Regions from separate parts of the Streptomyces sp. NPDC045695 genome, predicted to be linked through region 1. Evidence: riboswitches for the same ligand, from Rfam matches in the RefSeq annotation. Region 1 holds a riboswitch; the other holds the start of a gene.

What was found. Region 1 has a riboswitch for ZMP and ZTP ahead of AC07DU_RS04835 (serine hydroxymethyltransferase). Riboswitches for the same ligand answer to the same signal wherever they lie in the genome.
Region 2: linked by a shared signal. The riboswitch ahead of AC07DU_RS11500 (bifunctional 5,10-methylenetetrahydrofolate dehydrogenase/5,10-methenyltetrahydrofolate cyclohydrolase) and the one ahead of AC07DU_RS04835 (serine hydroxymethyltransferase) in region 1 are both predicted to bind ZMP and ZTP.

Annotation. Positions count from the first base shown of each region.
Region 1 covers NZ_JBWKJU010000002.1:370,958-375,149, reverse strand. The annotation lists gene AC07DU_RS04845 (glutathionylspermidine synthase family protein) at 1-129, shown strand, start outside; gene rocD (ornithine--oxo-acid transaminase) at 170-1,375, opposite strand; ZMP/ZTP riboswitch at 1,527-1,617, shown strand; gene AC07DU_RS04835 (serine hydroxymethyltransferase) at 1,652-2,920, shown strand; gene trpS (tryptophan--tRNA ligase) at 3,073-4,086, shown strand; gene AC07DU_RS04825 (2'-5' RNA ligase family protein) at 4,182-4,192, shown strand, end outside.
Region 2 covers NZ_JBWKJU010000005.1:98,843-103,034, forward strand. The annotation lists gene AC07DU_RS11490 (RNA polymerase sigma factor) at 1-384, opposite strand, end outside; gene AC07DU_RS11495 (methyltransferase domain-containing protein) at 599-1,360, opposite strand; ZMP/ZTP riboswitch at 1,418-1,511, shown strand; gene AC07DU_RS11500 (bifunctional 5,10-methylenetetrahydrofolate dehydrogenase/5,10-methenyltetrahydrofolate cyclohydrolase) at 1,584-2,432, shown strand; gene AC07DU_RS11505 (NAD(P)/FAD-dependent oxidoreductase) at 2,544-3,986, opposite strand; gene AC07DU_RS11510 (hypothetical protein) at 4,167-4,192, opposite strand, start outside.

The DNA.
Region 1 (4,192 bases):
TTCGACGGCAACCGGGTGGTGCTCGGCGCGTGGGTCGTCGAGGACGAGGCGGCCGGGCTCGGCATCCGCGAATCGGCGGGGCCGGTCACGGACGAGTACGCCCGCTTCCTGCCCCACGTCATCCTCTGAGCCGAAGGCCCGCCCCCGGCCGGAGCCCCGGCCGGGGCCGTCAGGCCGCGAGCACGGACCGCAGCTGGTCCAGGCCCCAGTCCAGGTCCTCCTTGCTGATCACCAGCGGCGGGGCGATCCGGATCGTGGAGCCGTGGGTGTCCTTCACCAGCACCCCGCGCTCCATCAGCTTCTCGGAGATCTCCCGGCCCGTGCCGCGCGCCGGGTCGATGTCCACGCCCGCCCAGAGCCCGCGCCCGCGCACGGCGGTCACCGCGCCGCCGCCGATCAGCAGGTTCAGCTCCCGGTGCAGGTGGTCGCCGAGTTCGGCGGCGTGCTGCTGGTGCTCGCCGGAGCGCAGCATCGCGATCACCTCCAGGGCGACCGCGCAGGCCAGCGGGTTGCCGCCGAAGGTGGAGCCGTGCTCGCCGGGCTTGAACACGCCGAGCACGTCCCGGTCGGCGACCACGGCCGAGACGGGCACGACCCCGCCGCCGAGCGCCTTGCCGAGGACGTACACGTCCGGCACGACCCCTTCGTGCTCGCAGGCGAAGGTCCTGCCGGTCCGCCCCAGCCCCGACTGGATCTCGTCCGCCATGAAGAGGACGTTCCGCTCGCGCGTCAGTTCCCGTACACCGGCCAGGTATCCGGCGGGCGGCACCAGGACCCCCGCCTCGCCCTGGATCGGCTCCAGCAGCACGGCGACGGTGTTGGCGGTGACGGCGGCGCCGAGCGCGGTCAGGTCGCCGTAGGGGACGATCTCGAAGCCGGGGGTGTACGGGCCGTAGTGGTCACGGGCCTCGTGGTCGGTCGAGAAGGACACGATGGTCGTCGTGCGGCCGTGGAAGTTGTTCGCCGCGACCACGATCTTGGCCTGGCCGTCCGGGACGCCCTTGACCTCGTAACCCCACTTGCGGGCGGTCTTCACCGCCGTCTCCACGGCCTCCGCACCCGTGTTCATGGGCAGCACCATCTCCTTGCCGCACAGCGCGGCCAGTTCGGTGCAGAAGTCGGCGAAGCGGTCGTGGTGGAAAGCGCGCGAGGTGAGGGTGACCCGCTCCAGCTGCGCCCGGGCGGCGTCGAGCAGGCGGCGGTTGCCGTGGCCGAAATTGAGCGCCGAGTACCCGGCGAGCATGTCGAGGTATCTGCGGCCCTCCACGTCGGTCATCCACGCGCCGTCCGCGGATGCGACGACCACGGGGAGCGGATGGTAGTTGTGCGCGCTGTGCGCCTCGGCGGAGCGGATGGCATCAGCAGTTGTCGACACGGGGTCTCCGATCGTCGGTCTCGCCGGGTGAACCGGTGACGAGGGTGGCGTCACCTTCCTATCGTCGCCTCCCCATCGTCGCGCGTACCTCGGTTGCGGAAACCTTCCTTTCGGCGCGGCCGCCGCGGCCGCCACGCCCGCTAAGGTGGGCGGTACGCACGGCGACTGGCGCACGGAGAACGAACTCCGGGGGAGCCGTGCGCGCTCGACCGCACACAGGGCCGCTCGCCTGGGCCTCGCGGGGTACCGATCACATCGACCCCGGAGGAGCCCGCCATGTCCGCGAGCCGCCATCCCGCCCTCTTCGCGACCGACCCCGAGCTGGCGTCGTTCGTCGCCGCCGAAGAAGTGCTCCAGGCCGAGACCCTGCGCCTGATCCCCAGTGAGAACTACGTGTCCGCGGCCGTCCTCGAAGCCTCCGGCACCGTGCTGCAGAACAAGTACAGCGAGGGCTACCCCGGCCGCCGCTACTACGAGGGCCAGCAGAACATCGACCGCGTCGAGGCCCTGGCCGTCGAGCGGGCCAAGGGCCTGTTCGGCGTGGACCACGCCAACGTGCAGCCGTACTCCGGCTCGCCGGCGAACCTGGCCGTGTACCTGGCCTTCGCCCAGCCGGGCGACACCGTGATGGGCATGGCCCTGCCGATGGGCGGGCACCTGACGCACGGCTGGGGCGTCTCGGCGACCGGCTCGTGGTTCCGGGGCGTGCAGTACGGGGTCCGCTCCGACACCGGGCTGATCGACTACGACGCGGTGCGCGAGCTGGCGCTGGCGGAGCGGCCGAAGATCATGTTCTGTGGCGGTACGGCGCTCCCGCGCACGATCGACTTCGCGGCCTTCGCCTCGATCGCCGAGGAGGCGGGCTCGATCCTGGTCGCGGACGTGGCGCACATCGCGGGCCTGATCGCGGGCGGCGCGCACCCGTCCCCGGCGGCGCACGTGGACGTCATCTCCACCACGACGCACAAGACCCTGCGGGGTCCGCGCGGCGCGATGCTGATGTGCCGGGAGGAGCACGCGAAGGCCATCGACAAGGCGGTCTTCCCGGGCCTCCAGGGCGGCCCGCACAACCAGACCACGGCCGGCATCGCGGTGGCGCTGCACGAGGCGGCGCAGCCGTCGTTCGTGTCGTACGCGCACGCGGTCGTCGCCAACGCCAAGGCGCTGGCCGCGGCGCTGCTGGAGCGGGGCTTCGACCTGGTCTCGGGCGGTACGGACAACCACCTGATCCTGATCGACCTGACCGGGAAGGCGGTGCCGGGCAAGGTCGCGGCCAAGGCCCTGGACCGGGCGGGGATCGTCGTGAACTACAACACGGTCCCCTTCGACCCGCGCAAGCCGTTCGACCCGTCGGGGATCCGGATCGGGACGCCGTCGCTGACCTCGCGGGGACTGACCGCCGCGCACATGCCGACGGTGGCGGACTGGATCTCGCGCGCGGTGGACGCCGCCGCCAAGGGGGACGAGCAGGCCCTCGCCGCGGTCCGCGCGGAGGTCACGTCCCTGATGTCGGCCTTCCCCGCCCCGGGTCTGCCGCTGTCCTGACCCTGCGGCCCGGCTGCCGGGGGCTCCGCCCCCGGACCCCCGCGCCTCAAACGCCGACGAGGCTGGAGGAGCGCGGGGTCCGGGGCGCAGCCCCGGCACCGGTGCGGCATCGGCGGGCCGGAGCCCGCCCCCGCACCTGAGAGAATGGGGCCATGGCTTCTGATCGTCCTCGCGCGCTCTCCGGCATCCAGCCCACCTCCGGTTCGTTCCACCTCGGGAACTACCTCGGAGCCATCCGCCAGTACGTCGCCCTGCAGGAGACGCACGACGCGTTCTACATGGTCGTCGACCTGCACGCGATCACCGTGCCGCAGGATCCGAAGGAACTGCGCGCGAACACCCGCCTCTCCGCGGCGCAGCTGCTCGCCGCCGGCCTGGACCCCGAGCGCTGCACGCTCTTCGTCCAGAGCCACGTGCCCGAGCACGCGCAGCTCGGCTGGGTCATGAACTGCCTCACCGGTTTCGGTGAGGCGAGCCGGATGACGCAGTTCAAGGACAAGTCCGCCAAGGGCGGGGTCAACAACGCCACCGTCGGCCTCTTCACCTACCCGATCCTCCAGGTCGCCGACATCCTGCTCTACCAGGCGAACGCCGTCCCGGTCGGCGAGGACCAGCGCCAGCACATCGAGCTGACCCGCGACCTGGCCGAGCGCTTCAACCAGCGCTACGGCCAGACCTTCACCCTGCCCGCCGCGCACATCGTCAAGGAGGTCGCGAAGATCTACGACCTCCAGGACCCGGCGATCAAGATGTCGAAGTCCGCGTCCTCGCCCAAGGGCCTGATCAACCTCCTCGACGAGGCCAAGGCCACCGAGAAGAAGATCAAGAGCGCGGTCACCGACACCGAGGCCGAGGTCCGTTTCGACAGCGAGAAGAAGCCCGGCGTCAGCAACCTGCTCACGATCTACTCCACCCTCACGGGCGAGACGGTCGCCGAGCTGGAGACGAAGTACGAGGGCAAGGGCTACGGCGCGCTGAAGACCGACCTGGCCGCCGTGATGGTCGATTTCGTCACACCGTTCAAGCAGCGCACCCAGGAATACCTGGACGACCCCGAGACGCTGGACTCGATCCTGGCCAAGGGCGCGGAGAAGGCCCGCGCGGTCGCCGCCGAGACCCTCGCGCAGGCCTACGACCGCCTCGGTCTGCTGCCCGCCAAGCACTGACGAACGCACCTGCGGGCCGGGAGCCCTGGCAAGAACGGGGGTGCTGCCGCCACACTGGGGCGGCAGCAGTCCACGGAGACAAGCGGAGGAGAGACATGGGGACCGT
Region 2 (4,192 bases), on a different contig from region 1:
GGCGGCGGCCGGCGAAGCGGATATCGCCGTCGCCGTGGCCGTGGCGGCCGAGGTCTTGCGCGCGCCGATGGGGCGCGGCGCGGCGGGAGCCTTCTTGGCCACGGTGCGGGCCGGGGCGGCGGCGGCCTTGCGGGGCTTCTTGGCGGCAGCCTTGGTGGCGGGGGCCGCGCTGACGTGAAGGGCGACACCCTCCTCGTCCAGGACCTGGTTCAGGCTGCGCAGGACCCGCTTCCACTGGTCCACCGGGATGCGGCCGGCCTCGAAGGCCTGGCGCACGTCGTCACCGTTGATGTGACCCTGCTCGCGGCCGCGCTCGACGAGCGCGACGAGGGCCTCCGATTCGGCGATCTCCGGAGGGAACGTACGGGACGGGCTGAGCGACACAAGGAGCCTCTCGTTGCGAACAGATAAGGGGTGGGCGGGACATCATCGCGCGAACTTGGGAAACAGACCCGAGGGGGTCTGTATTCCGGGCCGCGCGAGGACGCCTGTCGGTTCATCGCATGCCCGAGTCGATTCGTTACGCGCTGAATTGAGTGACCTGCGCCACGCTGTGGCCGCGCAACCCGATCCGGCCCGGATCCGTCCGCCCCCGCCGTCACCCCTTTTTGCGGGCTTCGATGAGGAAGCGGGCGGTGTGCGCGACGAACGGGCCTTCGCGTTCGATCCGTTCGTGGAGCTCCCGCAACCGGTCCCGGTACTGCCCGACCGTGAAGCCGGGCACCATCCAGATCACCTTCCGGAGAAAGTAGATCACGGCTCCGATGTCGTGGAACTCCGTCCGCAGTCGCTCGGAGCGCAGATCGACGACTTCGAGGCCCGCACCGGTCGCGGCGGCGACCGCGTCGTCGGGGTGCCGGCCGCGCCGGACCTCCTCCGGCTGTGGGCCCAGGAAGTACTCGACGAGCTCGAAGACGCTCGCCGGCCCGACCTGCTGCGAGAGGTAGGTGCCGCCCGGCGTCAGCACCCGGGCGATCTCCTCCCACCAGATGGTCACCGGATGCCGGCTGGCGACCAGCTCGAAGGCCTCGTCGCCGAAGGGCAGCGGCGGCTCGTCGGAGTCCGCGACCACCACCGCGCCCAGCGGGTGCAGCAGGCGGGTCGCCCTGTCGACGTTGGGCGGCCAGGACTCGGTGGCCACCGTCAGCCGCGGCAGGGGACCGGATCCGGCGAGGACCTCGCCGCCCCCGGTCTGGATGTCCAGCGCGGACCGGACCCGGGCCAGGCGCTCCGCCAGCAGGCGCTGGTAGCCCCACGAGGGGCGCTGCTCGGTGGCCCGGCCGTCGAGCCAGGAGAAGTCCCAGCCGTCCACGGAGACGGACTCGGCCTCGGCGACAAGATGGTCGAAAGTACGCGTCATGGATTGATCGTCCCAGGTCGGGCGCCGGGCAACCACCGGATTGGTCGACTACAGTGGTCGGCGGGCCGTGACTGGCGTTCGGGTGGATCACCACCGGGGAGCGGCCCGGCGTACTCCGGTACGCCGATTGCCGCGCGCCTGGGCGAACCGCGATCCGCAGCGACGTTCAGGAGACCCCGTGACGACTGCCCAGCCTGCCCCCGCCACCGCCTCTGCCCAGCTGATGGACGGCACCGCCCTCGCCCGCCGCATCTCGGAGCAGACCGCCGCCTACGCGGCGAAGATCACCGAGCGCACCGGCACCGCACCCTGCCTGGCGACCGTGCTCGTCGGTGAGGACCCGGCCTCCGTGACCTACGTGCGCATGAAGCAGAATCGCTGCGCCAAGGCCGGGATCACCTCGCGCCACGTCGAGCTGCCGGCCGAGACCACCACGCAGGAGCTCGTGGCCACGCTGACCGCCCTCTCCGAGGACCCCGAGATCAGCGGCATCCTGCTCCAGCACCCCGTCCCGCACCACATCGACGAGCGCGCCGCCTTCGAGGCCATCGCGCCGGGCAAGGACGTCGACGGGGTCACCATGCACTCCTTCGCCGCCATGGGCTTCGGGCTGCCGGGCTTCGTCTCCTGCACCCCCGGCGGCATCATGCGCCTCCTGGCCGCCTACGACGTGGACCTGACCGGCAAGCACGCCGTCGTCGTCGGCCGCAGCGCGATCCTGGGCAAGCCGGCCGGGATGCTGCTGCTGGAGCAGAACGCCACCGTCACCTACTGCCACTCCCGTACCGTCGACCTCCCGTCGATCGTGCGCCAGGCCGACGTGCTGGTGGCCGCCGTCGGCAAGGCCGAGTTCATCCGGGGCGAGGACATCAAGCCGGGCGCGGTGGTCCTGGACGCCGGCTACAACGAGGGCAACGTCGGCGACGTCCACTTCGAGTCGGCCGCCGCACGCGCCTCCCTGATCACCCCGGTACCGGGCGGCGTCGGCCCGATGACCATCGCCGTCCTGCTGGAGCAGACCGTCCAGGCCGCCGCCGCGCAGGCCGGGCTGGAGCTGTCCGACCTCGTCTGAGCGGCCGAAGCCGAGGACGCCCCGGACCGGACGGTCCGGGGCGTCTTTCATGCCCGTCTCTCATGCCCGTCTCTCACGGCCGTGCGTCATGGCCGTCCTCCATGGCTTACGTCACAGAGCCCGGCCCACGGGGCTGGCCGGCCCCACACCGTCGCCCTCCTGGTCCAGCCCGGCGATCCGGCGCTCGGCGGCGGTCAGCGGCGCCGCCTTGAGCGCGCCCCGATCCGACGCGCGCAGCACGTGCCAGATCACCGACGGGCGCAGCCAGTGGGTGGGCGAGGCGCTCATGGTGAGGACCTTGAACAGGGCGGCGGTGAGCGCCTCCTCGGTGGTGGCGCCCGTCATCAGGCGGTTGACGTACGCGTTGAGCAGTCCCGCCCCGGCCCGCGGCTTCATGCCGGTCGCCCCGGGGTAGAGGATGTCCTGCGAGGTGGCGAGATCCCAGGCGATGGACACCTGAGGGGCGATCGCACGCTGCGCCTCCCGGCCGATCGCGGGGTGGGCCAGGCCCTTGGACCGCAGCAGGAGGCGCACGGCCAGCAGACCCTTGGCCGCGACGGTCATGCCCTGCCCGTACAGCGGGTTGAAGGTCGCGACCGAGTCGCCGACGGCGAAGAACCCGTCGGGCAGGTCGGCCTTCTCGAAGTAGACCCGCCGGTTGGCGGTGCCCTGGGTGACGGCGACGTCGGTGAGGGGCTTCTTCCCCTCCAGCAGCTCGCCGACGATCGGGTCGCGGACGCCCTTGGCGAACGGAATGAACAGGTCCGGGTCGCCCGTCGGCTGGCCGCCGCGGGTGCCGGACAGGGTGGCCTGCCACTGCCCGTCCTCGATCGGCACGATGGTGGCCGTCTGCCCGGGCACGGGCACGCGCGGGTCGGACTGCACGTTGATGATGGGGAAGCCCGACGCGTGGGCGCCGGCCGGGGCCTCGAAGATGCGGGTGGCGTAGACGAGCCCGGAGTCGACCTGGGCCTGCCGGATGCCGGTCACCCCCAGCTCCTGGAGCCAGGCCCGGGCGCGGGAGCCGCGCCCGCTCGCGTCGACCACGAGGTCGGCGGTCACGAGTCTGTCCCGTTCGTCCGGGGTGTCGACGCGGACGCCTATGACCCGTGCCGCGTTGCCCTCCAGGCCCCGCACCCGGCTCCGCTGGAGGGTGGAGACACCCTCCAGGGCCGTCACCCGGGCGCGGACCACCGAGTCGAGGAGGTCGCGGCTGCACGAGATGTTGAACTGCTTCTCCCCGCAGCGCGGGATCCAGCCCTGGGCGGTCTTGGTGACCAGGTCGGTGGGCAGACTGCGGCGGATGGCTCCGGCGGCCGTCCAGTCCTCGGTGATGCCCGGCAGTATCTGCTCGATGGCCCGTGCCCCGCCCGACCACAGGAGGTGCGTGTGCCGGGCCTGCGGAAGCCCACGCCGCGGCGCCGGGCCCTCGGGCAGCGGGTCCGCGTCGATGATCGTGACCGTCGTGTGCTCGGCGAGGACGGCGGCCGCGAGGAGGCCGGCCAGGCTGCCGCCGATGACGACGGCGTGGCGGGGCGGTGAAGACTGGGTCATCGTGTGGTGCTCTCTGTCAGGGCCGTGCGAAGGCATCGGCGGAGGAAGTGCGTCGGCGGGGCGGCGGGGGTCATGTGCGGTGACCCGACGCCTCCTGCCGCGCGAGGACTTGATGCGCTCGATCGCCTCGGGAACGGTTCTTCCCGGCGTGGAGCCGGATGCGGCCCGTGGGTGTGGTCCTCATGGAGCGTTCCCCTCGTCGGTCC